2 regions of the Rhodococcus sp. UYP9 genome follow, and region 1 is predicted to be linked to the other one. Evidence: predicted binding sites of a transcription regulator. Region 1 holds the regulator's gene; the other holds the start of a gene.
The links. Region 1 encodes LexA, which represses DNA repair genes until DNA is damaged. Its sites were predicted from a motif close to CGAACANNTGTTCG; they were not measured.
Positions count from the first base shown of each region.

Region 2: ABIB36_RS17250 (HNH endonuclease signature motif containing protein) is a predicted target of LexA. The motif match lies at 10,096-10,109, and genes of this name have one in related genera.

Region 1 covers NZ_JBEPPH010000003.1:68,650-83,599, reverse strand. The annotation lists gene hflX (GTPase HflX) at 1-567, shown strand, start outside; gene ABIB36_RS10065 (hypothetical protein) at 683-1,615, shown strand; gene ABIB36_RS10060 (HPr family phosphocarrier protein) at 1,628-1,885, opposite strand; gene ABIB36_RS10055 (PTS fructose transporter subunit IIABC) at 1,923-3,956, opposite strand; gene ABIB36_RS10050 (1-phosphofructokinase family hexose kinase) at 3,967-4,989, opposite strand; gene ABIB36_RS10045 (DeoR/GlpR family DNA-binding transcription regulator) at 4,986-5,753, opposite strand; gene ptsP (phosphoenolpyruvate--protein phosphotransferase) at 5,898-7,628, shown strand; gene ABIB36_RS10035 (uracil-xanthine permease family protein) at 7,658-8,923, shown strand; gene ABIB36_RS10030 (acyl-CoA dehydrogenase family protein) at 9,060-10,202, shown strand; gene lexA (transcriptional repressor LexA) at 10,284-10,982, opposite strand; gene ABIB36_RS10020 (hypothetical protein) at 11,368-11,877, shown strand; gene nrdR (transcriptional regulator NrdR) at 12,017-12,484, shown strand; gene hrpA (ATP-dependent RNA helicase HrpA) at 12,529-14,950, opposite strand, start outside.
Region 2 covers NZ_JBEPPH010000006.1:78,938-93,887, forward strand. The annotation lists gene ABIB36_RS17210 (acyl-[acyl-carrier-protein] thioesterase) at 1-588, opposite strand, end outside; gene ABIB36_RS17215 (C40 family peptidase) at 648-2,066, opposite strand; gene ABIB36_RS17220 (RidA family protein) at 2,259-2,699, shown strand; gene ABIB36_RS17225 (vitamin K epoxide reductase family protein) at 2,696-3,265, opposite strand; gene ABIB36_RS17230 (DsbA family protein) at 3,276-3,998, opposite strand; gene aroQ (type II 3-dehydroquinate dehydratase) at 4,082-4,555, opposite strand; gene ABIB36_RS17240 (MFS transporter) at 4,612-5,889, shown strand; gene ABIB36_RS17245 (MDR family MFS transporter) at 6,080-7,813, shown strand; gene ABIB36_RS17250 (HNH endonuclease signature motif containing protein) at 8,087-10,066, opposite strand; gene ABIB36_RS17255 (TIGR03084 family metal-binding protein) at 10,715-11,512, shown strand; gene ABIB36_RS17260 (acyclic terpene utilization AtuA family protein) at 11,509-13,203, shown strand; gene ABIB36_RS17265 (acyl-CoA dehydrogenase family protein) at 13,200-14,348, shown strand; gene ABIB36_RS17270 (acyl-CoA carboxylase subunit beta) at 14,345-14,950, shown strand, end outside.

The DNA.
Region 1 (14,950 bases):
ACGCTCGAAGACGGCCGCGCGATCGTGCTTACCGACACGGTCGGATTCGTGCGGCATCTGCCTACCCAGCTGGTGGAAGCCTTCCGTTCGACGTTGGAGGAAGTGACGGACGCCGACCTGTTGCTGCACGTCGTCGACGGTTCCGATCCGCTTCCCGTGGATCAGATCACCGCAGTTCGCGAGGTGATCATGGACGTCGTCAAGGAACGCGAGTCCAAGATGCCGCCGGAACTGATCGTGGTCAACAAGATCGATGCCGCAGATCCGGTGCAGTTGACTCAACTCCGTGGTTTGTTCCCGGGAGCGCGCTTCGTTTCTGCACGGACGGGCGAGGGAATCGAAGAGCTGCGCGATCATCTCGGTGAAGTCCTTGCCTGGCCGGAAGCGCAGGTTGACGTTCTGGTGCCGTACACGCGCGGCGATCTCGTCGCTCGGATCCACACCGAAGGCCGAATCACGCATTCCTCGCACGAGGCCGACGGCACACGCGTCGAGGCTCGGGTGCCTACAGCGCTCGCCTCGGTGCTCGCCGAGTTCGCCGTCGACGCTGCAGTGGCTCCTGCCTGAGTCGATGCGGTCGATTGTGATTGCGGGGGCGCTCTCGTGTGTACTCCTCGGGGCCGCACCAGCGGGTGCGGCACCCGAGGTTCGCAGCGCGCAATTCGAAACATATTGCAGCCCCGTGGATCCGGGCCTCGAAGAGCTTTCCGGTCTGACTTCGATCGACGGTGTGCTCTATGCGATCGGCGACAGCGGTACCGATCATCGGTTGGCTGTCCTCGATGAACAATGTGTAGTCGTGCGTTGGCTCGACGTTCCTGTCGATCCCTACGATGTCGAAGATCTTGCCTCTCACGGTGGACGCCTGTGGCTTTCCGATACCGGGGACAACCGTGCGCGCCGCGACACCATCGCGATCACCGGTATGGATCCCTCGACCGGTGCGGGTGAACTGCATCGTTTGACGTATCCGGACGGACCGCACGACGCGGAGACGCTGCTGATAGAGCCGTCGGGACGGCCGGTCGTGGTGACCAAGGAGCTTTCCGGAGTCAGTGGGATCTACGTCCCTGTCGGTGACACGACCGTCGATCAGTTGTCTTCACCAGGTCCGACGCCACTGCGGAAGGTGGGCGAGTTGGCCTTCGAGCGCACCGCAACTCCCGGTGGTCCGCCCTTCGTTGCTGGTTCGATTTTGGCCACCGGTGGGGCGACCAGTGCTGACGGTACCGTTGTCGCGATCCGAACGTACAACGATCTCTACCTGTTCGGCGTCCACGGCGGCAATATTGTGGAGGCCCTCGGGAGCGACCCCGTCGTTGTCGCGGCGCCCCAGCAGCCCCAGGGTGAGGCGCTTGCCTTCGATTCCGATGGAAACCTACTCGTCGCGTCAGAGGCAGTCTCGTCGGATGCAGCGGCCGGGCCGCTACCCCCTATACAGATGCTTCGTGGTGCAACCGATCTGGTGACCGCCGAACGTACCGATACACAACTCGCGACGGCCGGCACCGAGGCCGAATCGAAGAACCGATGGGTACTCGGTGCGATGGCCGTCGCGGGTGTTCTCGTTATGTTGTCTGTCGCCTACGGCGTCAGGGCTGCACGCCGCCGGTGACGCGGAGGGACGTCAGGCGTCCAGATCGGCGGCGACCAGCGCCACGATCTTGTCGAGTGTTGCCTGATCCTCGCTCTCGACGACTACGTCGGTCCCCTTGGTGGCGCCGAGGGTCATGATCATCAGTGCGGATCCGGCGTCGACCGGCTCCTGGTCTTCCACCGCGAGGGTGACGTCGACGCCTGCTTCGGCAACGGCGTCCGCGATGAGGGCTGCGGGGCGCGCGTGCAGGCCGATGGACGATCCGACGGTGACTGTGGTGCTGGGCATGGAGTGCTCCTTGGTTGTGTGTAGCGGGGGTGGTCGATCAGGCGGTGACGAGATCGGGGTCGAGCTCTGCCTCGGTGGGCGAGTTCTTGCCCTTGACGAACTGCTTCGCTGCGATGACCAGCACTGCCGAGACGATCGTGCCTGCCGCCAGGGCGACCAGGAACCACAGGATGCCGCCGACGGCGAAGAATACGAAGATTCCGCCGTGTGGCGCACTGAGTGTCACGTCCATCGCCATGACCAAAGCGCCTGTGACCGCTCCACCTGCCATCATCGACGGGATGACGCGCAGCGGGTCTGCTGCGGCAAACGGAATGGCGCCCTCGGAGATGAATGCAGCACCGAGGAACCATGCAGCCTTGCCGTTTTCGCGTTCTGCCTCGGTGAAGATCTTGGGGCGGACGGCCGACGCCAGGGCAAGAGCAAGAGGGGGAACCATTCCTGCCGCCATCACTGCGGCCATGATGCGAAGCGACGCGGTGTCGGTGACGGAAAGACCTGCGGTGGCGAACGCGTAAGCAGCTTTGTTGACCGGTCCGCCTAGGTCGAAGCACATCATGAGGCCGAGGATGATGCCGAGGATGATGATCGAGCTGCCGGTCAGACCGTTGAGCCAGTTGGTCAGTCCGCTGGTGATGGCGGCAAGCGGCTTGCCGAGCACGAGGAACATGATGGCGCCGACGATCAACGTGGCGAACAGTGGAATGATGACGACAGGCATGAGACCGCGGAGAACCGTCGGGATCTTCCACCTACTGATCGACAGTGCGACGAAGCCTGCGATCAGACCGCCGACGAGACCACCGATGAAGCCCGCACCGACGAGCACGGCGACAGCGCCTGCCGTGAAGCCCGGCGCAAGACCGGGTCTGTCGGCGATGGCATACGAGATGTAGCCGGCGAGTGCAGGCACCAGGAAGCTGAACGACAACGCGCCGATCTGGAACAGTACTGCGCCGAGATACGCGGTCAGCCCGCCGGTGGGAAGCGAGGTGAGGGAGTTGTTGACGACGATGTCCTCGGCGACATCCTTGATCTCGTATCCACCCAGCAGGAAGCCGAGAGCGATCAGCAGACCACCCGCTGCGACGAACGGAATCATGTAGCTGACGCCGGTCAACAGGATCTGCCGGATGCGTGTGCCCCAGCCCAATTCACCTGCGCCGGTGCTGGCCGATCCCGCTGCTGCCGCAGTTCCGGAAACTCGTGCGGCATCGGGATCTTCGGCGGCACGTAATGCCTCGGTCACCATGACGTCGGGTTCGTTGATCGCGCGCTTGACACCCGAGGATACGACGGGCTTGCCCGCGAATCGTTCTTTGCCCTTGACGCCGACATCGGTGGCGAAGATGACGGCCTCGGCGCTCTCGATCAAAGCCGGATCGAGGGGAGTGCTACCGCTCGATCCCTGCGTCTCCACATGCACGGTGACCCCAGCGCGCTCACCGGCGGCGACGAGAGAGTCAGCAGCCATATAAGTGTGGGCAATCCCGGTAGGACATGCCGTCACCGCCACGATGTGCTTGGCGGCACTAGGGGTGGCCGCCGGGGTCGACGCTTCTGGAACGGAAGTTGCCGCAGCCTTCGCAGGGGTCTTTGCCGCCGGGTTGATGACGCCGTCTACCAGTGCGACGATGTCGGCCGGCGAAGGTGCGTCCCGAAGCGCGGTGACGAACTCTGGCTTGACCAGGGCGCGAGCCAGACTGGAGAGCAGCTTCATATGGGCTGAGCCGGCACCCGCGGGGGCGGCGATCAGAAACACCAGGTCTGCAGGACCGTCGGGTGCTCCGAAGTCGACCTTGGGATCGAGCCGTGCGAAACCGAGGGATGCCGAGGTGACTGCCTCTGAACGGCAGTGTGGGATGGCGATCCCGCCTGGTAAGCCGGTAGCGGACTGAGCCTCGCGAGCCAGGGCCGCTTCGCGGAGCGGGGCCGCGTCGGTCGCACGACCGGCTGTGGCGAGTAGCTCCGAGAGTCGTTCGATGACAGCATCTTTGGAGGCGCCGAGATCGGCATCGAGGAGGATGAGCTCCTCCGCGATGATCGCGGGATCACTGGTTGGTGTGGACATGACTTCGCTCCTAGGAGTGTGTCGACGAACGGGTGGGGGATGAGGTCGGGGGGATAGTCGAGCTGGTGGGCGGTGAATCGAGCGCCCGCACTGTCACCGATTCAGGGCGAGCTTGTTCCGGTGTCGGCAACGTCGTGCCGGGCAGAGCGGTAGCTGCTGTGCCGTAGGCAACGGCTCGGCGGAGTTTGTCCGCACCCGAGCATCGTTCGATATCGGCCAAAATGTAGCCGGCAAGCGATGAATCGCCCGCCCCCACGGTGCTGAGGGCCTCGATCCGAGGTGGGGTCGCGAACCATGCGCCCTCGGCGGAGACGAGTACCGCTCCCGCGCTACCGAGCGTCGCGAGTACCGCACCGACTCCACGATCAAGGAGTATCCGGCAGGCGGTGACCGTGGCCGTCGGATCGCCCGCCGCCGCAGCGCGTTCCAATTCTTCGGCATTCGCTCCGGTGAGTTGAGCCAGCTCCTCGGAGTTCGGCTTCACCACGTCCGGAGCCGAACCGGGGAACGAAGCAGCGAGCGCGAGGAGCGGCGCGTCGGAAGTATCGACCGCTACCTTCGACTGTGTATTGCGCAGCGCCCGCACGATGCTTGCGTACCAGTCGGTGGGGATGCCGGGCGGAAGCGATCCGGACAGTACGACCCATGCGGCGTCCCGGCCCAGATCGAGAACGGCATCGAACAATTCCTGCCGAGTGTTTACGGTCAGGGTTGCCCCAGGTTCGTTGATCTTGGTCGTTGTTCCACCAGGTTCGCTGATGGTGATGTTGGTTCGAGCCGGTCCGCTCGTCGGTACAGCGCAGTAACGGACGTCTTTCGCCTCCAACGCAGCGAGGAGCGGATCCGTCGGCGCTGCAGGTAGGACGGCCATCGCCTGCACACCGGACGAGGTCAGGACCCGGGCCACGTTGACCCCCTTTCCGCCCGGATCGCTGACCGATGCCCGCGCTCGATACACCCCGCCGCGGACGAGTTCGGAGTCCAGCACGACTGTCCGGTCGATGCTCGGATTGGCTGTCAGTGTGACGATCATGCGATCACGACCTCGATTCCGTTGTCGGTCAAACTTTTACGATCCGTTTCGTCGATCTCGTCGTCGGTTATCAGAACGTCGATGTTGTCCAGGCGACCGAAGCTGACGAGGTGCTCGCGGCCGATCTTGGATGAATCCGACAGCACGACGACATGGTTGGCGGTGCGCACCATCGCTCGTTTCACGGCGGCCTCGTCACTGTCGGGCGTGGACAACCCGTGCCCCACACTGAGTGCGTTGGTCCCGATGAATGCCACATCGACGCGCAGCCATTCCAACGCCGACAACGCTTCCTCGCCCACGGCGGCCTGTGTCGTACCGCGGACTCGACCGCCGAGAACGCGAAGACTCACCCCCGACAGTGGTGCGACCCGAGCAGCAATGGGAACCGAATTGGTGATGAGTGTCAGCTCGCGGTCGTTGCTGAGAAGGGCGGCGAGTCGACCGGTGGTGGTTCCTGCATCGAACACGGCGCTACCCCCGTTGAGCGGGAGGTAGGCAAGAGCTGCGACCGCTATTGCGTCCTTCTGCTCGGCCCGCGTGTACTCACGCTCGCCGACGCCCGGTTCGGTGGCGGTCAAGGCCGATGCCGGTACTGCTCCACCGTGGACCCTTCGGACAACCCCGAGGCGGTCGAGGACGGCAAGGTCGCGTCGAACGGTCTCGGTCGTCACGCCGTATGTGGTCGACAGATCTGAAACGGAGACTCGACCGCGGTTGCTGATCACCTCGGCGATTGCTTGCTGGCGCTCTTCTGCGTACACCTGCGCCTCCCTCCGAACTATTGTTGGTTTATGTTGTTTTACGCCCGTATGTGTTGACATGTCAAGAGCAAAGAGTAATCTCAGTCACATCAGTAGTAGATCTACGAGCTAGACCACACTTGTTCCAGAAACCGAGGAGGACGCATGGCGGGATCGCTTCGAGCCGATACACGAGAAGGTGCCACGGCTGCAGGAGAAGCCCTGACGCTGTCGGGCTCGTCGGTTCTGCATGGAACACCGGTAGTCCCGGGTGTCGGATACGGCCCGGTCATCCGCCCGGGCAAGCGTCCTGACGTCCCCGTCGACACAACTGTCGTCGACGAGGCGGAGCGAGGAACCGAACTCGAACGTTTCCGTTCGAGCGCGGCGAATGTTTCGGCGAGACTGCGTGCCCGTGCGGAACTGGCCACCGGAGCAGCGTCGGAAGTGCTCTCGGCAAATGCGGCGATGGCCCAGGATCGAGGCTGGATTGGCGCCGCCGAGAAACTCATCGCGAAGGGCGCTCTCGCAACTTCGGCAACAGTCGCCGCAACCGAGCAGTTCATCGCCATGTTCACCAAGCTCGGCGGACTGATGGCCGAGCGGGTGACCGACCTGCGTGACATCCGCGACCGCGTTATCGCCGAGATACTGGGGATTTCCGAGCCTGGGGTTCCGACTCCCGAGACGCCCTCTGTGCTCTTCGCCGACGATTTGGCGCCTGCCGACACGGCGGGACTCGATGCGGGTCTGGTTCTCGCACTGGCAACATCGCTCGGTGGACCGACAAGTCACACCGCGATCATTGCGCGCCAGCTCGGTATCCCGTGCGTCGTGGCGGTCACGGGGCTCGACGACGTTACCGAAGGTGCTCGCGCTCTGGTGAACGGAATAACCGGCGATATCGTGCTCGAGCCCGATGCGACCCTCGCGAGAGCCTCGGTGGACTCGGCTCGAGACGAATTGGATCGGGTGTCCCAATGGACAGGGCCCGGAGTCACAGCCGACGGCCACCGAGTCGACATCCTTGCCAACGTTCAGGACGGCGCGGGAGCTCGCGCAGCGAGGAAGACGGCCGCCGACGGGATCGGACTCTTTCGCACCGAATTGTGCTTCCTGGACCGCGACTCGGAACCTACCGTCGATGAGCAGGCCGAAATCTACGGTCAAGTGCTCGATGCGTTCGCCGGACACAAGGTTGTCGTTCGTACCCTCGACGCCGGATCGGACAAGCCCTTGCGCTTCGCCAATCATCCGGACGAGGCCAACCCTGCACTGGGTATTCGTGGCATCCGAATCGCTGAGCAGGACAGAGGAATTCTCTATCGTCAGCTCGACGGGATCGCTGCGGCCGCTGCGGCCACCAATTCGAGTCCTTGGGTGATGGCCCCCATGATTGCCACCGCGGCCGAAGCGGCTGCATTCGCCGCCGACGTCCGCGAGAGGGGCCTGACTCCGGGCGTCATGATCGAGGTCCCGGCCGCGGCGTTGCTCGCCGAGCACATTCTCGAGCATGTGGAGTTTCTGTCGATCGGAACGAACGATCTGGCGCAGTACACAATGGCCGCCGATCGGATGTCCTCCCAACTCGCATCGCTGACCGATCCGTGGCAGCCGGCGGTCATCGCGCTGGTCGCTCACACCGCGAAGGCCGGTATGGCCGTGGGCAAGCCGGTTGGAGTATGCGGCGAGGCCGCCGCCGACCCACTGTTGGCGTGCGTCCTGGTGGGCCTGGGTGTCACGTCACTGTCCGCTGCGTCTGCCGCAGTCGCACACGTAGGGGCGAAATTGTCCACGGTCACGCTCGAGCAGTGCCAGCGCGCGGCCGCGGTCGCGTCGAAGACCGACAGTGCCACGGCGGCACGCGAGGCGGCAGCGTCGATCCTGAACGAGTGACGAAGCGGCAGGCCCTAGGATTCGAACCCGTGAGAAGACAATTCGGATGGACCCTGCACGGCAACGGCAAGAACGTCGAGGCAGGGGCAGTTGTGGCACCGGACCAGCGCCTGTCGTGGCCGCGAACCGTGGGTATCGGTATGCAGCACGTCATCGCCATGTTCGGCGCCACGTTGCTCGTTCCGACGGTAACCGGATTTCCCGTCACCACGACCCTGTTGTTCTCGGGCATCGGTACCGCGTTGTTCCTCGTGATCACGCGGGGGCGCATCCCCAGCTATCTCGGATCCTCGTTCGCTTTCATCGCACCACTCAGTGCGGCACAGGCGAGCGGCCCCGCCGCGCAACTCGGCGCCGTCATGTCCGTGGGCGTCGTGCTGACACTCGTCGGATTGGTCGTCAAGTTCGCGGGCGGACGACTCATCGAAGCGGTGATGCCTCCCGTCGTCACAGGTGCGGTCGTCGTTCTCATCGGACTCAACCTCGCTCCCGCAGCGACGTCGTCGTTCGAGGCGCAGCCACTCGTGGCCGCGGTGACTCTCGCGGCGATCCTCCTGGTGACCGTCGCAGGCCCGGGACTGCTCGGACGCCTCGGAATCCTTGTCGGAGTCATCGTCGGATGGGTTTTCGCTGCTGTGTCAGGGCAGATCTCGGACGTCAAACTCGACGCGATGCGCGTTGCGGAGTGGATCGGTATTCCCGAATTCCGTGGACCGACGTTCGAATTGTCCGTCGTACTCATCGCACTACCCGTCGTCATCGTTCTCGTGGCCGAGAACGTCGGCCACGTCAAAGCAGTGTCGGCAATGACGGGTAAGAAACTCGACGACCTCGCCGGAGACGCACTCATCGCAGATGGATTGGCGACGACGCTGGCAGGTGCTGCGGGTGGCTCGGGCACGACGACCTACGCCGAGAACATCGGCGTGATGGCGGCGACCCGCGTGTACTCGACCGCGGCCTACTGGGTGGCCGCGGTGACGGCAGTCGTGCTCGCGTTCTCGCCGAAATTCGGCGCGTTGGTATTCACGGTCCCGGACGGAGTCATCGGTGGCGCGACACTGGTTCTGTACGGACTGATCGGGCTGCTGGGTGTGCGGATCTGGTCGGACAGCAAAGTCGACTTCACAGATCCCGTCAACCTCGTTGTCGTTGCTGCTGCCATCGTTGCCGGCATCGGCGATCTGACGCTGACGGTTGGGTCGGTGGAACTCGGCGGTATCGCCTGGGGATCGGTCGGAATCTTGGTCGGCTATCCCGTGCTGCGCGCCCTTTCTCGCACACAGCGCCGATAGCGGCACTACCTTCGGTCACCGATTCCGCGCGGCTCGGTCATCGACCGTGTGACCAATTCGGCCGTAGGCTCGAATCACGTCAGTTCACCGGCGGTGACCCATTGTGCCGCCGGTTGGCAATTCGAAGGAGACCGAAGTGGAACGCACGATATTCGATTCCGAGCACGACATGTTTCGCGAGTCGTACCGCAAGTTCCTCGACCAACACGTTGCGCCGAACCACTCCAAGTGGGAAGAGCAGAATCTCGTCGATCGTTGGGTGTGGGTAGAAGCTGGAAAGCAAGGATTCCTCGGCACCGACGTGCCGGAGGAGTACGGCGGCGGCGGTGTCAAGGACTTCCGCTACAACGCCATCGTCACCGAGGAAACCACCCGCGGCGGTTACAGCGGAATCGGATTCACGCTGCACAACGACGTCGTCGCGCCATACCTCATCAATCTGACGAACGAAGAACAGAAGCAGCGTTGGTTACCCGGATTCAGTTCCGGTGAGTTGATCACCGCGATCGCGATGACCGAACCCGGTACCGGTAGCGATCTGCAGGGAATCAAGACCAAGGCCGTTCGCGATGGTGACGAATGGGTCCTCAACGGGTCCAAGACCTTCATCACCAACGGAATCAATGCCGACCTCGTCATCGTCGTAGCCTGCACCGACCCCGACAAGGGTGCGCAGGGATTCAGCTTGCTCGTCGTCGAGCGCGACATGCCCGGTTTCGAACGCGGACGCAATCTCGACAAGATCGGGATGAAGGCGCAGGACACAGCCGAACTCAGCTTCACCGACGTCCGCGTGCCCGCCGCGAACCTTCTGGGTGAGGAGGGGATGGGCTTCATCTACCTGATGCAGAACCTGCCTCAGGAACGACTGTCCATTGCGGTCGTCGCAGCAGCCGCCATGGAGTCGGCGCTCGACATGACAATTCAGTACTGCCGTGATCGCAAGGCCTTCGGTAAGTCCATCGGCAAATTCCAGAACACACGATTCGTGCTGGCGGAGTTGGCAACCGAGACGACGGCCTCACGGATCATGGTCGACAAATTCATCGAACTGCTCAACGACGGCAAGCTGACAGTTCAGGAAGCCGCTATGGCCAAGTGGTGGACCACCGAGAACCAGGTGCGTCTCATCGACCGCTGCCTGCAACTGCATGGCGGATACGGATACATGAAGGAATACCCGATCGCCAAGGCCTACATGGACTCTCGGGTGCAGACAATCTACGGCGGAACGACCGAGATCATGAAGGAAATCATCGGGCGGGGACTGAATCTCTAGTACTCACCTCTCGATCGATACAGCGAAGGGCCGCAACCTCGAAACCTGAAGTTGCGGCCCTTCGCTCTACGAACTCGCTGATCAGAGCTTGCGCATGACCGTGACAACCTTGCCGAGGATAGCTGCGTCATTGCCCGGGATCGGTTCGAACAACGGGTTGTGCGGCAAGAGCCACACCTCACCCTTGGTGCGCTTGAATGTCTTCACCGTGGCTTCGCCATCGATCATGGCCGCAACGATGTCGCCGTTGTCGGCGACACTCTGCTGCCGAACCACCACCCAGTCGCCATCGCAGATCGCTGCTTCGATCATCGACTCGCCGACCACTCTCAACAGGAACAGGGAACCCTGGCCGACCAGTTCGCGGGGGAGAGGGAAAACGTCTTCGACCGCCTGCTCGGCAAGAATCGGACCGCCGGCAGCGATTCGTCCCAGTACCGGAACGAACGTCGGAGTCGGCAGCTGATCCTCCGCAGGCGCCGAGCCGTCGGCTACGGCTGCTGCGTGGTCTGCCTGAACCTCGTCGAGTCCGCGGACATCCACTGCGCGTGGGCGGTTCGGATCACGTCGGAGGAAGCCTTTGCGCTCCAGCGTGCGAAGTTGATGAGCGACCGACGAGGTCGACGTCAACCCGACCGCATCCCCGATCTCCCGGATGCTCGGCGGATAACCACGCTCGGTCACCGAAGCTCTGATGACCTCGAGAACCTTGCGTTGACGTTCGGTCAGGCCTGCATTGATGTCGGTGCCCTCACCTTCGAATGCCTTCGCCGTCGGCACCGAAGGCGCCTTGGCGGTTGTGGCGGTAGTCTTGGCAGCCTGCGCTGTGACCTTTCCACCGGTGGCACTTCCGCGCGTCTTTGCGCTCACTGACGTAGTCTTCGTCTTCCCGCTCGCCTTGCCCGTGGCTTTCGGTGACCCTGACGAGGTCTCTTCTTTCATTCGTGCATCCTCCTGCATCGCCTTCCCCTGCCGGGCATCTCGTGTGATCGAGTGGCCCGAACGCGTGGTGTGGATGTGACGTGTGGTTTCTGACACGAATCTAGCCCGAAAACCCTGTTCGATCAAACATCTGTTCGATCCGTGTCGCAACTTCTGCTGACATTGTCCGACTCGCGTGATAGAACTTCGAACAAGCGTTCATCGAACGCCTGATCGAATAGAGGTGAAAATCGCGTCGGTCGCGAGCATCACCACGGTCGATCTGTACACCGCAGTGGAGGTTCCGATGAGCATCACTACAGAGCGCCGCAGTGCTCTCACCAGTCGCGCAGTAGCAGGTCGGGGTACAGACGGTCGCGATACCCTCGATCGCACAATGCGCTCGGCCTCGTCCGTCCGCACTTCTCGCCCGCGCACGTCTTGCGCGTCACTCGACCGTCGACGCTACCTTCACGCTCTCGCGCAACAGGACCGCGGCAACCGGGTCATCGATCACAGCTCCGCCGATCACAGCTTCGACGACGAGGCGCCGCGTCAGACACTGTCGTGGACCGCCACGGTCGCGGGTGTGCTGATCACAGCCATTGTTCTTCTGGGCTTGGTAGGGCTTGCGAATCTACGCGCCGGATATCTCGACGGCGGTTCAGCGGGTGCTGTCACGGTCGTGGAGCACGGTGGATTCGTCGGTACTGCGGGTCAGGATGTCTTCACGGCCACCGACTCGGGCCAGTGATGCAGCGATGCCTCAAGTGCTCCTCGGTGATCGAGCCAGGTACGCGGCACTGGGCTCGATAGGACTCCGAGTATCCTCGGTACCTGCACCTCTTGCGCTACCAACGAGATGGTGTGACGGCTACGACGGAGGCTCCAACATGCATTGCCCGTTCTGCAAGCACCCCGACTCCCGAGTGGTCGACTCCCGCGAGGCGGACGAAGGTCAGGCGATCCGTCGTCGTCGCTCATGCCCGGAGTGTGGACGCCGCTTCACCACAGTGGAGACCGCTGTTCTGGCTGTCGTGAAGCGCAGCGGAGTCACCGAGCCCTTCAGTCGGGAGAAAGTAGTACGAGGCGTCCGTCGTGCCTGCCAGGGCCGCGATGTCGACAACGACGCACTGAATCTGTTGGCTCAGCAGGTCGAGGATGCAGTTCGTGCATCCGGATCGGCCGAGATCCCAAGCAACGAGGTCGGATTGGCTATTCTCGGTCCGCTTCGCGATCTCGACGAGGTTGCGTATCTACGGTTCGCGTCAGTGTACAAGTCCTTCAGTTCGGCCGAGGACTTCGAGAAAGAAATTCAGGACCTTCGCCAGCAGCGACAGTCAGCTGTCACTGTCGACTGAAGAACGCGTGCGCTCGACGGGCGTGAATCGGTCGACGCGAGGCCTCACTGTTGGCTTACGGCCTGGATTGCTTTCGTAATCCTCTTTTCCGATATCGGGTACGCCGTACGAATTCCTTGCGCGAAAAGTTGAATTCGTAACTCCTCGATCATCCAGAAGATCTCCTGCACTGGTTTGCTCTGCTGTCGGGCTTCAGGAAGCGACTTCAGCAGTCGGTCGTATGCCTCGTAGACTCGATCGAGTGCGTTCATTCCGGTTTCGTCCCGGTTCGCGCTGCTGGGTAGTGAGCCGAGTCGCCGAGTAGCGGCCGTGAGGTACCGGGGAATTTCAGCGAGCCTGGCAGAGCCGAATTCGAATACGAAGCCATTGAAGACCAGACCGGCTAGTTGCTCGCGAACGTCATCGGCGGTTTCGCCGCCTGCTCGTTCGAGTGCGGCTCGAAGCTCCACGGCCGCAGTCAGAATCGGTCGAATCAGTGCAAGGACCCGAGACGTGCGTTCGGTTACCTCGGCATTCACCGACTTGACCAGAGCTTCGAATTCTTGCGGCGAGCGGACGGGACCGCCGTGCGCACTCATCGACTCGTCGATCGCCGTCGTGCGGCAGTCCTCGAGTAGTGCTTCGATGCTGCCGTACGGATTCTGCCCGAGTGCGATTCTTTCCTTTGTCGGAATTCCAGCGATGAGTGCCTTTGTGCCGCGCGGTGCACGCTCGCTCAACAGAGCCCTGGTTCCGTTGCGCATTGCGGCACGCTGCTGGGCGAGTGTGCTCAGTACCCGGACCGCGACGCCACCGGTTTCCGGAACGAGTGCGGGATATCCGGTGACTCGTTGGCCACCGACAGAACGTGAGACGGTCTCCTCGAGAGTTCCCAGAGTCGAGGACGTCCATGCCAGCGTTGCCGCTCGCTCGGCTTGACCGACGGCACTGGCGACTTCGCGGTTCACTCGCGGTGACAGGGTCTGTCGGAGGGCAGTCAGGTTCTTGTTCGACCCGAGTACGTCTCCGTTGATATCCACTGCGACAAACGTCATCCGGAGATGGTCGGGGAGCTCGGAAACCTGAAAGTCTGCCGGATCGATCCGGCATGAACCCAACCGTGAGAGCTCACGGGCCAGCGCGGTGAGAACGGGTTCCGATCTCGGCTTCATCGCCGTCAGTGCGGCGGCGGCAAAGTCGGGAGCGGGCACCACGTTGCGTCGTAAAGTCTTGGGCAGCAGTTTGATCAGTGTGCTGATGAGTTCCGCTCGCATGCCCGGGACCAGCCAGTCGAATCCGACCGGTTGAACCTGCGCGAGCAGGGCGATCGGGATGCGGGCGCTGACTCCGTCGGCGGCGGAACCTGGCTCGAACTGATAGGTCAGCGGAAACTGGACCTCGCCTTGGCGCCACGCATCGGGATACTCCCCACCCAGTACGGATGCAGCGTCGGGATTGACGACGGTCGATGCTGTGAAGTCGAGGAGATCCGGCGTCGTGCGCCTCGTCTTCTTCCACCACGTGTCGAAGTGGCGAGCGGAAACGGCTTCCGCACCGATTCTGGAGTCGTAGAACTCGAAGAGTGCATCGTCGTCGACCACGATGTCGCGACGGCGGGCCCGATTCTCGAGCTCGCCGACGTCGTCGAGCAGTGCGCGGTTCTTGTGAAAGAACGGATGCTGCGTCGTCCACTCGCCCTGCACCAGTGCATGTCTGATGAACAGCTCGCGCGAGACTTCGGCGTCGATGCTGTGGTATCCGACAGGTCGGCCGGTTACGAGGGGAAGCCCGTACAGGGTGACGCGCTCGTATGCCATGGCCGATTGGCGTTTGGTGGACCAATGTGGCTCGGAATAGGTGCGTTTGACTAGATGTGGGGCGAGTCGTTCGGCCCACTCGGGTTCGATTCGGGCCGCCATGCGGCCCCACAGACGTCCGGTCTCGACCAGTTCGGCCGCCATCACCCAGCGTGGAGGCTTCTTGAACAGCCCGGAGCCGGGGAATATCGCAAAGTGGGTTCCGCGGGCACCCAGGAACTCGCGTTTGTCACCTTCTTTGACTCCGATATGCGAAAGGAGGCCGGCCAGGAGCGCCTGATGCAACGAATCGTGCGAGCTCGGCGCGTCGGGCACAGTCCAGCCGAGACCCCTGGTGATCTGACGTAGTTGACCGTGCAGGTCCTGCCATTCGCGCACACGGAGGTAGTGCAGGAATTCGTTTCGGCACATTCTTCGAAACTGGTTCGACGACAGGTCGTTTCGTTGGTCGCGGAGGTATTCCCACAGTGCTGTGTACGACAGGAAGTCCGAGTTCGGAGCCGTGAATCTTGCATGCTGCTCATCGGCTGCTTGCTGGTGTTCTGCTGGACGTTCGCGAACGTCCTGGATGGACATGGCCGAGACGACGACGAGAGCGTCGGCGAGCGCGCCCGTCTTGTTCGCTTCTACGAGCATGCGGGCCATGCGCGGATCGACTGGAAGTTGAGCC
Region 2 (14,950 bases), on a different contig from region 1:
GGCATGCCAGTATGCCGCGTTGTTGACGTGATCGAACGAGTCGATATCGGTGGCACGCAACGGAAACTGGATATCGGTGTCCGACTCGTGCGGCACCGGCTCGGTGAGCCATGCCTTCCATTTGAGTCGATGTTGATCGGTGGTGCGTGCAAGCATGTCGAGGGCATCGTCGCTGATCCGTGTCGGCATACCGGTCTTCGCGCTGATGCTGATCCAGAAACCCTCGGTTTCGATGGAGCCGCCTTTGCTGGTCGACATCGAGACCCGCATGTTGGACCAACGCGTCGACATCGATGAACACCAGCGCCGCAGATGGATGTGGTCGGGGAACTGTACTGGTTCATGGACGTCGATGACCGTACGCCGAACGATCCAGAATGGATCGGTGAGGCCGAGGGGTGTCGCTGCAAGATTGTCCGACCCGATGTCCTGCAGATAGCGCGCGATGCCGTCGAAACGCAAGCGGCCGGCTGGGGCGACATCACCGGTACGTACCGGCCAATCGGTTTCGAACCCTTCTCCTTCGGCAGGTAGTGGTGCCAGGGCGTCGTCGAAGCCCGCTGGCTCTACGGTTCCGGCATTGTCCACGTGTGTCGCTCCTTGTTACCGGTGGGTTCGTTTCTCGAATCGAACCTACCCGGTGCGGGTCAGAGAACTCGACGAGCCTTCATCCCGTCGAAGACCGGAGCGACGCGGACGACATCGCCGGTGGTGGGGGCGTGGACCATCTGACCATTGCCGATGTAGATGGCCACGTGCCCCGGCCCACCGGATTGCCAGTTCCCGAACAGTAGATCCCCGGGCTGAGCCATCGACAACGGAATCTCGGTGCCGACACCCCATTGGGTCTCCGAGGTTCGGGGGAGCGTCACCGCGCCACCGGAGGCCTTGTACACCGCGTACGACGTCAAGCCCGAGCAGTCGAACCCCCCACCGGACGGCCCGTTGATGTTGCCGCCGCCCCACACGTACGGCAGGCCGAGGTAGTCCATGGCGAGTTGCACTGCTCGTCCGCCGATACCGGCAATATCGATGCCGGCGAACGGCGTCAGGATCGCGGCGAACTGCATTTCAGTCGCGCGAATCTTGGCAACGTACGGCTTCGTCTGGTTCTCGTAATCGGGTGTTCCCGACGGCATTCCGCCGGACTTGAGGACCGCGCCTGCGCCGGCGTTGTAGCCGGCGATGGTCAGGTCGAGACTGTCGCCCTTGACCAATCCGGCCGACTTCCACTTCTCGACTTGACTGTTGATGTCGCAGAGCAGGTTTCCCGACGCCATGACCGAATCGGCGATGCCGTTGATGTCGGCTACGCCGTCGCCGTCGGCATCTTTGCCGTAGGTGCGCCAGGTGGCGGGCATGAACTGGCCGGGTCCGCGGGCACCGGACACCGATACCGGTGAGGTCGGTCCGTGCCGGAATCCGTTCTCCGCTGCGTACAACGCGGCGATCGTCGGTGCTTTGACTCCGCCACAGATCGATCCTGCGCGGGTCAGCCACGGAACGAACGCGGTGATCGCTCCTATCGGTGACAGCGAGACCCCGGTGAAAGTCGCAGGTAGACCGGGGAACAGCGCCCGCCTGAGTGCTTCGGCGGCAGGCATGAACGCAGTTTGGTTGGTGATCTGCCCGAGTGAGTACGTCAATCCGCCGAATTGGACCGATCCTGCGTTGGTGGGAAACACCGAGGGCGCAAAGGCGCTTGGCGTAGTGGTCGTATCGGTTGTCGTCGAGATCGCGGCGGCAACAGGCGCTGGAACGTCGGCGACGGGAGCGGTTTCCAGCTTGGCGGGTTCTGCTGGCTTCGGGGGCAACATCGGTTCGGCTGCATCTTCGATGGCCGTCGCTGCGTTGTCAAGGGCAGTGCCCGCGACATCGGCTGCCGGCGCGGGCAATGTACCGAGCAGGTCATCGAGTTGCTTCTGCAACGTTGGACCGGTGTCCTCCGCGGCCGCCGCGACGCTGTGGGCGCCGTCTTTGACCTGTGGGGGAAGGTCTGTCGCTGCCACCGCTCCTGCAGCGGACACGATTACGGCAACGATGACTGCGATTGGATCGCCTGCCATGTAACAACTCCTGGTGCTCGAGCTCTCCCCGACGTTCCATGTCAACCCATTCATGTGAGGTGACTCACACATCATGCACGTTGGGACCGATTCGCGGAGCGAAATAGAACACGTTCTAGTGGGTGGCGACAAAAAATCACCCCTGACGCACACTTCACACCGACCCGAGCTGGTGTTCCGCGTAGGTTGGCGGTGAGAAATCACTACCGACAATTCCGAGCAGGGGAGCGAAAGATCATCGACAAATACGTGCTGTCGCCCGAGACCGTGTGGGACCCCGGTGCGCAGCTACTGTCGCAGTGCGTAGTCGTGGAGAACGCCGACCGCACGCTGTATCTGTCCGGCCAGACATCGATCACCGCAGATGGTCGGTTCGCGGGCATCGGAGATGTCTCGGCTCAGATCCGGCTGGCGTTCGAGAACATTCGGCTCATTCTCGACGCGGCCGGCGGTACCTTGGCCAACGTCGTCAAACTGACCGTGTACTTCACCGACCTCGGTGACTTGGACACGTACACCGGCATTTTGGGCGAGCTGTTCGTCGAGAGCAGGCCTGCGCAGACCGTTGTCGAAATCAGCAGGCTCGCGATGGACGAGTTGCTGATCGAGATCGATGCGATCGCGGTGCTCTAGACGAGCGTCGACCAGTAGTCGGAGAACTCGATTCCGATCGCTGCGATGACGATTGCGTACCAGATCGCCAAGATCGTCCAGCGCCATTCGAGGAGAACTCGGGTGATGGTGCCTGCGTGTTCGCGGTCGACCAGTTGGGACAGCGAGACTATGAAGATCGGTATCGTCACCGCCCACACGACCATGCAGTACGGGCACAGCGCATGGATCTCGTAGAGGCTCTGGTAGATCAGCCAATGCACGAACACCACACCGAGTGCCGTGCCGGTGCTGAGACCGAGCCAATACCAGTGCGGCAGTGCGATTCGGCCGAACGTCAGAATTCCCGTCATCAGCACCACGGTGAAGGCTACGATCCCGATGATCGGGTTGGGGAACCCGAACAACGCGGCCTGCTCGGTCGTCATGACCGAACCGCAGGACAGCACCGGATTGAGATTGCAGGACGGCACGTATGCGCTGTCTTCGAGCAATTTGATTCGCTCGATAGTCAGGGTCAGGGCCCCGAGGAGACCGAGAAAGCCGCCGATCGTGAGGACCCAGGCGGTGGCTCTACTCGCTCTCACTTCGCAGCCATCACTGTGCAGCGGTGATCGCGGCGCGCAAACCGTCCGGAGTCGGGTTCGACACGACGGTCCCGTTGACGGAGACGGTCGGTGTGCTCGAGATGCCCTCGTCGAGCGCGGCCTTCGTCTGGCTCGTCACGTAATCGGTGTAGGTGCCGTCGGTGATGCAGCTCGACAGCTCCGGGCTTTCGATGCCTGCCTGCCGGGCGATGGCTACGAGTTCGTCGTCGCTCAGGCCTGCTCCGCCCTCGGTGGGCTGCTGATCGAACATCGCCTTGTGCCAGGCAGGCCACGCGGAGGAGTCGGCTTCGGCGACGCACAGGCTCGCGTTCGCGGCGCGCGTGGAGTAATTGGTCGAGGACATGCGGTCGAGGATCGCGATCGGCCGGTAGTCGACGGCAATGGTGTTGTCCGCGACCAGTTCGGCGAGAGTGTCTCCGCTGATCGACTCGAACTGCTTGCACGCCGGGCACTGGAAGTCCTCGACGACGCTGACGACGACGGCAGCATTCGGATCACCGATTCGGATCGCCCCGTTGTCCTGAGTCGACGAGGGGGCTGCGGCCGGTGCGTCGGAATCGGAGTTCTTCGATGCGATGGAAAATCCGATGACGGCAATCAAGGCGACGAGTACGACGGCGATTCCGATCTGAATCAACGTGCGTCGCTTCTTGTCTTTTCCTTGCATGGCAGCTGTGGCAGCCTGTGCCTTCTTCTTGCTTTCGTTGCTCACTGCAGATCCCTTGCTCGCCCGACCAATGAAGTCCGGGACAATCATAGGCGGGTAAACCTGAGGTCAGGCTGAGCGCTGGACTGTCAGGTCAGCGAGATGATTCGTTCGACGGCGAATCCGTAGCCCGCCACTCCGAGGCCGGCGATGACGCCGCTGGCTATGGGAGATACGAACGAGTGGTGACGGAATTCCTCGCGAGCGTGCACATTGCTGATGTGCACCTCGATGATGGGGACTTCGGGGATGACGAGTGCGTCGCGCAATGCCACGGATGTGTGCGTCAGACCGCCGGGATTGATGACGATTCCCGACGCGGTACCGCGTGCCTGGTGTATCCAGTCGATGAGCTGTCCCTCGTGATTGGACTGCTCGGCGCGGATGGTTCGACCGTGTGCTGCGGCGGTCTTATCACACAGTGCGACGACGTCGGCGAGGGTTTCGTGGCCGTACACCTCGGGTTGGCGAGTGCCGAGCATGTTCAGGTTCGGTCCGTTGAGCACGAGGATGTGTCCTTGGGCTGCGCTCGAGTCGCCGACCATGTGATCGCTCACTTTCATTCAGGGCGCGTACTACCGAAGGCGATCATTTCACAGGTCGTTGACACACTGTCCTAGTGAAAGCTGCGTGGCTGGTCTGGGGTGTAGGCGTCTTCGCATACATCGTCGCCGTCCTGCACCGCACCGCGTTCGGGGTGGCAGGACTGAACGCGGCCGATCGGTTCTCGGTCAGCCCGTCGCTGCTGTCGTCGTTCGTCGTTCTTCAGGTCGTCGTCTACGCCGCGATGCAGATTCCTGCCGGTGTGGTGCTCGATCGCGTCGGTTCACGCAAGATGATCGCGCTCGGTGCTCTGTTGATGACGATTGCGCAGATCACGCTCGCGCTGACGGAGTCGCTTCCGGTGGCGGTCGCCGCACGGGCGCTCGTCGGGGTGGGCGATGCGTTGACCTTCATTTCGGTGCTGCGACTCGTCCCGCGGTGGTTCGCTCCGCGGCAGGTTCCTATCGTCTCGCAGCTGACTGGTTTGTTCGGTCAGACCGGTCAGATTCTGTCGGCGGTGCCGTTCTTGATGTTGCTCGACGGGCCGGGCTGGACGTTTGCGTTCGGCAGTGCCGCGTCGCTCGGTTTACTTGCGTTCGTCCTGGCATTGGCGCTGATACGCGATGTGCCGCCAGGATCGGAGGTCGTCGAGCCGTCGACCTCGATGCGCGAGACTCTCGCCACGATCGGGCAGGTGTGGCGCCGCCCGGGCACTCGTCTCGGTTTCTTCAGCCATATGGGGACGCAGTTCTCCATCACCGTTTTCGCTTTGTTGTGGGGGATTCCCTACTTGACTTCGGGACAGGGTCTGTCTGCATCGACCGCGGGTGTGTTGCTGTCCATCTCGGTGTTCTCGGCCGTCGTGTCCGGTTTACTTCTCGGATTTCTGACGGGCCGGTACCCGATGCGGCGGTCGTGGCTGGTGTTGGCCATCATGATCAGCAATGCCGTGATGTGGGCGATCGTTCTTGCTCTACCGGGGCCGGCGCCACTGTGGTTGCTGGTGATGCTCGTCGTCGTCATTTCGGTCGGGGGACCGGGGTCGGTCATCGGATTCGACTACGCCCGTACGTTCAATCCGAGCGCCAATCTCGGCACTGCCCAGGGAATGGTGAACATTGGTGGATTCCTGGCTTCGCTGCTCGTGATCGCGTCCATCGGAGCGATTCTGCAAGCGAACGGCGGGTACACCTTCGACGCGTTCCGGTTGGCGTTTCTCGCGCAGTATCCGGTGTGGGTGGTTGCGATCACCGGAGTCCTGCTGACGCGTCGTAAAACTCGACGGCAGTTGGCAGTGGAAGGGATCCATCCGCGCACGATGCGGGAGATTTTCCAGTCGCGTCGAAAATCGTAACTAGACGCCGCGGTGGCAGGGTTGCGCGTCTGACAAATCGGATTGCAATCTCGCGTTCCCGAGAGCATGCTGGTGTTCCCAATTTACTTGTGTGTTGCAAGCAAACATATCGTAAAGGTGTAACCAAGCGGTGGTAACCGAACAAGAAGTGACGCAGCCCGCGTCCGGCGAACTCTCGCACCGTCAGATCATGACGATCCTGTCGGGGCTGATGATGGGGATGTTCCTCGCGGCGCTCGATCAGACGATCGTGTCGACGTCGGTCCGCACGATCGCCGACGACCTCAACGGATTCTCGGTACTCGCGTGGGTCACCACGGCGTACCTGATCACCTCGACGATTTCGACGCCGTTGTACGGAAAGCTTTCCGATCTCTACGGCCGTAAACCATTCTTCATGACGGCGATTTCCATCTTCGTCATCGGCTCGATGCTGTGCGGTATTTCGACGTCGATGTACGAGCTCGCGGCATTCCGGGCAGTTCAGGGCCTCGGCGCCGGTGGGCTGATGTCGATGGCGCTCGCCATCATCGGGGACATCGTTCCGCCGCGTGAGCGCGCGAAGTACCAGGGCTACTTTCTTGCCGTGTTCGGTACTTCGAGTGTGCTCGGTCCCGTCATCGGTGGTCTGCTTGCCGGCCAATCCACGATTCTCGGCATCACGGGTTGGCGGTGGGTGTTCTATATCAACGTCCCGCTCGGCATCATCGCGCTTGTCGTCGTGTGGCGCGTGCTGAACCTTCCGGTGTTCCGACGCGAGGCACGCGTCGACTGGTGGGGCGCGCTCCTGTTGGCGGTCGGTCTTGTCCCGTTGCTCATCATCGCCGAGCAGGGCCGGGTGTGGGGTTGGACTTCGCCGCTCGCGTTGATGTGTTTTGCGATCGGTGTCGTGGGCGTCCTCGCATTCGTTTTCGTGGAAGTGAAGATGGGCGACGACGCGCTCATCCCGATGCGCTTTTTCCGCAATCGATTGTTCGCATTGTGTATCGCGGTCAGTGTCATCGCTGGTGCGGCAATGTTCGGTGGCATTTCGCTATTGCCGCAGTATTTGCAGGTCGTCAAGGGATCGTCGCCGACGCTCGCCGGCTATCAGACGCTTCCGATGGTGGGGGCTCTCATGATTTCGTCGATCGTGTCGGGGCGCATGATTTCGAAAACTGGCCGCTACAAGATCTTTCCGGTAGTTGGCACAGCACTGATGGCGATCGGAATGTTCCTCTTCCACTATGTGCACGCGGATACTCCGCTGTGGCAGACCATGCTGATCATGGCGTTGTTCGGTATCGGTCTCGGTTCCATGATGCAACCGCTGACATTGGCAATTCAGAATGCGATGCCGCCCAAGGACATGGGAGTGTCGACAGCGGCTGCGACCTTCTTCCGCCAGATCGGTGCGACGCTCGGCGTCGCGGTCTTCCTGTCGATGCTGTTCACACAGCTCACACCGAAGACCACTGACGCACTGGTCGCGGCCAGTACGACGCCGGAGTTCCAGCAGGCCGTCCAATCGGCGTCGACGAGTGCGGACCCGCTGGAGAAGGGCTTCGCCGACGCCATCATTGCTCAGGACTCGTCGATCGCCGGCAGTGCATTGGTCGACAGTTCGTTCATGCAAAAGCTCGACAGCGCGCTGGCCGAACCTTTCCGTGTCGGATTCTCCGATGCCATGGACTATGTCTTCCTGGCCGTCTCCATCCTGATGGTCATCGGATTCGTGCTGGTCATCTTCGTCAAGGAGGTTCCGCTGCGGACGATGTCCGGCCTCGCAGCTGCCCAGCAGGAACGCGACGAAGCTGCGAAGGACGAAGCTGAGAAGGACGAAGCTGCGAAGGGCGAAGCCGCGAGGGGTGGCACGGCGAAGGGCGAAGCTGCCGGGGGTGAGGCGGCGAAGGTCGAGGCTGCAAGAGCAGGCAGGGATCTTTAACGAAAGCTGCGCCGGGGAAAGTACTGCGCTGGGGAAGTGGCCCGCTAGAAAAGTGCGGCCTGCACGCAAAGTGCTGCGCTGACGATCTCTGCGGTGAGCGATCGCTATCCAAGATGCGGCACTGCCCGGCTCGGTCGAGCAGGGCACTACCCGGCTCGGTCGAGCAAAGTTCGGAGCATGACTCGAGCAGCTACGCAGGCAGATCGATCCCTCGGAACACTCTCAGGTCCCTCGTAACTTTCGATGGTTACGAGGGACCTCCTGTTCCACATTTCAAAACGGCGCGGGGCCATCTGCATCCTCCGCGTTCCCACGAGTCCAGGGATTCCCTGGACGGTTGGGACCGCTGATGCTCGCGGCACTTTCATTGCTGCGCGCTGAGTCGAGGTGGCCTCCGCTGTGCCGGCCCGATTGGGCGGCCTGGCACTCGGTGAACGGTGTGCCCGGTCCGTCAGGTCCGGCGAGCTCGGTTGCCGTCTTGTTCGTGCTCGCAGGCTGGCGGCGGCATTGGGGGTGTCGCTTGCGTGGAATGTGGGGTAGCAGGCGGCAGTCGGACAGATCGGTCATCCCGACTGTGCCCCCAGGCAGAGTGATCGCTGTCGAGCCGGAACTCGAAGTCCAGTAGTCGATGCCCCGCGAGAGCATGACAGGAACCCAGACGCCCATTGTCTTGAGCATGTGGTGATAGCGGCAGAGGCAATGCAGATTGGTCAGTACCGTCCATCCGCCGTGTTTCGGGTCGTAGTGACGATAGGGCACCACATGGTCGATTTCGCAGGCTGCGGCCGGAACGTCACATCCCGGATGCCGGCAGGTGCGATCCCGCTGTCGAACGCATTTCGCCAGTTCGCTACTCGGGCGATAAGTGAGCGCACCGTCGGGTGGTTCGAGGAATCCGCCGTGACCATCGGGGTGCAGAGCCTCAGCCCGTGCTGGCTCAGCTGCAACAGCCTCTTCGATGTGCGCTACCAGCGTGTAGGACCCGGAGTAATCGGTAGCGGACTCAGTTGCGTTCGGCGCTGTGGTGCACTGCTGTGGCTTTGCCGGACGCTTCGGAAGGGTGAGTCCGCGCCTGCGGCGTCCATGACCCAACGGATTGAGCACAGTGTGCTTACCGAGATTGACTCCAGTCCCAGTCCCAGTCCCAGTCCCGGTGCCAGTGCCAGTGCCTGCGGAGTCGCCGGGCCCGTCACTCTCGGCACCTGCACCTGCACCTGCACCCATCCGCGCGTCACCCTCGCCACGCTCTGACCGAACATCGAGGCCCTGATCAGGGATCACGTCTACTAGACCGAGCGATGCGGCGAGATCGGCCGCTTCGGTCAGCAGTAGCTGCCAGTCTCCGTTTGCAGCAAGTTCGCGGGCATAGTCCGCATCGATCAATCCGTGCCCTGCGAGGTACCCGGGTAGGTCGGCGAGTCCAGCAAGGGTCGGTAGATCGATCGTCACTGTGGTCAGTGGGCTACGGCGGTCAGGCAATTCCCGTCGGGCGGTGCACGGATTGTCTTCGTCCTGTTCGCACGTGCACGAAACAAATGTCTCTTGATGCATGAGCGCCACGTACGCGGCCGCGAGTCGCTGGCCACGAGTGCGCGGATCACGGCGGCACAGAGTGTTCGCCATTTCGTTGACCAGTTGCCAGCACGCCGCGGCGTCACCTGCTTCGAGGTCTGCCTCGATGGTGGCGATCATGTCTCTGTCGCGGTATCGAACGCGGGTGAGCTTGACGAGATCCTTGCGAAGCGCAGCCGCCTCCTCCGGTGCAACGCGCTGCACGATTTCACAGATCTCGGTGGCGAGTGGCCCGGGGGGGAGGCGGCGCGCTGCGTGGAGAATTTCGGACTCGATGCGGACGGCAACTTCGAGTGAGAGTGGGTTGGTGTTTCGATAGATCGCCCGAACCCGCGCGAGATCCAACTCGCCGGCGTCGAATGCTGCTCTGACCCTGGGCAATCGGAGTCGGAGATCCATACCGATCTCTGCATAAGTGTCCGCCACAGCCTTGGAACATCCCAGCGCCCTCGCTGTCTCCGATGCCGCATAGCTCCCGGCATCCATGATCACCTCACCGACCTGCACGTTCTGGTGAATGCACGAATCCCAGATCGACGCTGCGAGCCGAACTTTGCGTGCGCAGGCCTGGTTCTCGATCACCGCTGCGTCGGAGAGCTTCTGAAGCGATGATCGATCGATGACTGGCTTCGGCTGCGGACCTATGTACGAAGCGAATGCACTTCTGCGACTCGAACTCATGAATCGAAGCCCCCCGGCAAGTCGATGTTAGAACGTATGTTCGATACTATCGCTTCCTGGGCTGCCCGTCAAGGGTTGGCTTCGCCGATTCGCTTGTAGTGCAGTCGAATACAAAATTCGAGTGCATACACCATGCCGTCAACATCCCGGCCCGAAGCCCTCTGGCCTGCGGTCGGCCAGCTCGCGGCGTGTTGGGCGCCCTGTGGCTCTGGGGTCAGCCCCTGTGCTGCAGTCGCACCCTTTGGCGGTTCGGCTACCCCGACCAGTCCGACGGTGTCGAGTTCGATCGCCGGATCGTTCAGAACCCGCTCGCAGGCGAGCTAGGGATGCTTCGCGGCAAGGGTGGACCGCCAACGCGCGCCCGCGCGAACGGCCGACGACGACAACGCAACCGTGGGCATGGTTGTCCCTGCGGTCTGCCAGTCTGGGCTCTGCGTAAGCGCTCTCTCGTCCTCCGGCCGAGCTCGACGGCTCCTCTCCGGACAACCCCTCGCGTCCTGCGGCCAGCTCGACGCGGTGCCCACTCCCGGGGTCGATGGCATGGAAGTGCTCGCTCGACGATTGACACCCCCTGACCGCCGGAGGGTCGACAACAATTAACAAGCAAGCGTGCTTGCTTTTTTATCGATCAGGTGTGAAACTTCCTCCATGACCGACCTCGACTCGATCGTCGATGACCTCCGCGCCGAGGGTGATGCGCTCGACGCTCTCGTTGCTGGACTGACACAAGACCAGTGGGCGACGCTCACACCAGCACCGGGATGGACCGTTGCGCATCAGATCGCGCATCTGTCCTGGACCGACAATGTTGCCGAACGCACCACCGCGGGGGCGTCGGGGGATGCGATCGCTGCCGCAGAGTTCGATGGCGTGCTGAAGGCTGCATGGTCCGATCCCGCTGGTTTCGTCGACAGCGCCGCAGCGGAGGAGGCCAGCAATTCTGAACTCCTCGAGCTCTGGCGCACCCGCAGGCATGCGATGACCGACGCACTGAAACGTGTCCCGTCGGGTGTCAAGATTCCGTGGTTCGGACCGCCCATGAGCGCTGCTTCGATGGCAACGGCTCGCCTCATGGAAACCTGGGCTCACGGCCAGGATGTCGCCGACGCACTCGGTATCACCCGCGAGCCGACCGAGCGCATCGAAGCTGTCGCACACATCGGCGTCCGTACCCGCGATTTTGCATATGTGGTCAACCAACAGACTCCGCCGTCCGAGCCGTTCCGAGTCGAGCTGACCTCCCCCTTGGGTGAGCTGTGGACCTGGGGCCCCGGTGACGCTGCTCAACGCGTCACCGGCTCGGCGGTGGATTTTTGTCTGCTGGTGACGCAGCGGGCGCACCCGGAGAATCTCGACATCGAAGCCGTCGGACCGGACGCTCAGCACTGGCTGACCATCGCTCAAGCCTTCGCAGGCCCTCCAGGACCAGGACGAACCAAACAATGACAGTCAGAATCGGCAACTGTTCCGGCTTCTACGGCGACCGACTCTCGGCGATGCGTGAGATGCTCGAGGGCGGCGAACTCGACTATCTCACCGGCGATTACCTCGCGGAGCTGACGATGCTCATCCTGGGCCGTGATCGGGCGAAGGATCAGTCTCGCGGTTACGCAAAGACTTTCCTCCGCCAGGCCGAGGACTGCCTGGGGCTCGCGCTCGACAAGGGCGTCAAAATCGTCTCGAATGCTGGTGGCCTCAACCCGAGTGGCCTGGTCGAGGCACTCGACAAGCTCGGCACCGGCGCCGAAATCGCCTATGTGCACGGCGACGACTTGCTACCGCGGGCCCAAGAACTCGGCCTCGGTAGCCCGCTCACCGCCAATGCGTACCTCGGGGCCTGGGGTATCGTCGAGGCGCTGAACGCGGGTGCCGACGTCGTCGTCACCGGGCGTGTCACCGACGCTTCCGTTATCGTCGGACCAGCCGCCGCCCACTTCGGTTGGAGCAGAACCGATTACGACGCTCTCGCCGGAGCGGTTGTTGCCGGGCACATCATCGAATGCGGTACGCAGGCTACCGGTGGCAACTACTCGTTCTTCACCGAGATCGCGGATATGTCGCGGCCAGGATTCCCGATTGCCGAGATCGAGGCGGACGGATCGTCTGTCATCACCAAACACGAAGGCACCTCGGGTGCGGTGAGCGTCGGTACCGTCACAGCTCAACTGCTGTACGAGATCACCGGTGGCCGCTACGCGAACCCCGATGCCACAGCTCGAATCGACACAGCGTCGGTGTCACAGGTCGGAGCCGATCGAGTGCTGGTCAGCGGCGTGAAAGGCGAAGCGCCCCCGCCCACTGCCAAGGTGTCTCTCAACGCACTCGGCGGATTCCGCAACGAGTTCACCCTGATCCTGACCGGCCTCGACATCGAGGCCAAAGCCGCACTGGCGCAGCAGCAGTTCGAGTCCTGGCTTCCGTCGCGGCCGACCGAACTCGACTGGACGCTCGTGCGCACCGACAAGCCCGACGCCGAGACCGAGGAAACCGCGAGTGCCCTGCTCCGGTGCGTCGTTCGCGACAGCGATCCGAATGTTGTCGGGCGGCAGTTCTCCTCGGTGGCAGTCGAGCTGGCACTGGCCAGCTATCCGGGGCTTTCGGTGACGGCACCTCCCGGGAACGGAGCGCCGTACGGCGTGTTCACCGCCGGCTATGTGCCGATCGGCGAAGTGCCACATGTGGTCGTACTACCGGACGGGACGCAACGGGGGATCGAACCCGCGACCGAGACGCTCGAACTCGAACCGTTGACCGAACCAGACCTACCACCGGTGAGAGAGACGGAACCGACCATCCGCGTTCCACTCGGCACCATTGCCGCCGCACGCAGCGGAGACAAGGGTGGAAATGCGAACGTCGGCGTCTGGGTTCGCACGGACGACGAATTTGCTTGGCTGGCTCACGCTTTGACGGTCGAGCAGGTCGCACTCATGCTGCCGGAGACCGCGGATCTCGTCGTCACCAGACACGTTCTTCCGAAACTGCGGGCCGTCAACTTCGTCATCGAAGGAATCCTCGGAGAAGGCGTTGCGTCGCAGGCTCGTTTCGATCCACAGGCCAAGGGGCTCGGTGAATGGCTGCGTTCGCGCCACATCGACATTCCCGAAACTCTCGTCTTCACAGGGACACTCTCATGACGATATGGAATACTCCCGAGCGCGAGCAACTCCGAAAGACCGTGCGTAGCTTCGTCGAACACGACATAGTGCCGTACCTGAACGATTGGGAAGCAGCGGGGGAGCTACCCCGCGAGCTCCATCGGAAAGCTGCGGCACTCGGTTTACTCGGCGCAGGTTTCCCGGAGAGTGTGGGTGGTGAGGGCGGGGACTTCGCCGACGCCGTCGTCATCTGCGAGGAAATCCACCAGGCCGGTGCCTCTGGTGGATTGTTCGCATCGTTGTTCACCGGTGGAATCGCGCTGCCGCATCTGGTGGCCGCAGGCGACACCGAGCAGATCGACAGGTGGGTTCGACCGACCCTCGCCGGCGAGAAAATCGGTTCGCTGGCCATCACCGAACCCGGTGGCGGCTCCGACGTCGGGCATCTGCGGACCAAGGCCGTGAAAGACGGTGACCACTATGTCGTCAACGGCGCCAAAACGTACATCACCTCGGGCTGCCGCGCGGACTTCGTCGTCACGGCGGTGCGTACCGGCGGCGACGGGGCAGCGGGGGTGTCGCTACTCGTGATCGAGAAGGACACACCAGGTTTCGAGGTGACGAGCAAACTCGAGAAGATGGGCTGGCGTGCCTCCGACACCGCGGAGCTGTCGTTCACCGACGCCCGAGTGCCGGTGGGCAATCTCGTCGGGGCCGAGAACTCCGGTTTCGCGCAGATTGCGCAGGCCTTCCTCACCGAACGTATCGCTCTCGCCGCGCAGGCGTACTCCAGCGCCCAACGCTGCTTGGATCTGACTCTGCAGTGGGTCCGCGATCGTGAAACTTTCGGCAAACCGCTCATCGCCAGGCAGTCCGTGCAGAACACGGTCACCGAGATGGCGCGCAAGATCGACGTTGCGCGGGTGTACACGCATTATCTCGTGGCGCAGTCCCTCGAATCGAGCAACGACTTCATCGCCGAGGTGTGTTTCGCGAAGAACACTGCCGTCGAGGCCGGTGAGTGGGTGGCCAACCAGGCAGTTCAGCTGTTCGGCGGCCTGGGCTACATGTGCGAAAGCGAAGTCGAGCGGCAATACCGCGACATGCGCATCCTCGGCATCGGCGGCGGCACGACCGAAATTCTGACAGGACTTGCAGCAAAACGATTGGGGTATCAGGCATGAGCGTGCTGAAGTCCACTCTCGACACTGCCTCCGCGCAGTACGTCGAGGCAACCGAGGCGATGAACACCAAACTCGCCGAGATCGATGTCGAGCACACCAAGGCTCTGCTCGGCGGAGGCGAGAAGTACATCGAGCGTCATCGGGGGCGCGGCAAACTCCTTGCCCGCGAACGCATCGAGTTACTCGTCGACGAGGACTCGGCGTTCCTCGAACTATGCCCACTTGCTGCCTGGGGCAGCGACTTTCCGGTCGGCGCCAGCACGGTGGTGGGCATCGGCGTCGTCTGCGGCATCGAATGCCTGATCGTGGCAAACGATCCGACGGTCCGCGGCGGTGCCAGCAACCCGTGGACGTTGAAGAAGGGGTTCCGCGCCAACGACATCGCTATGCAGAACCGTCTGCCGGTCATCTCGCTCGTCGAGTCCGGTGGCGCCGATCTGCCGACGCAGAAGGAAGTTTTCATTCCTGGCGGCCGCATGTTCCGTGACCTCACACAACTGTCGGCTGCGGGCATCCCCACCATCGCCCTCGTCTTCGGTAACTCCACGGCAGGTGGAGCGTACATTCCCGGTCTCTCGGACCATGTCGTCATGATCAAGGAA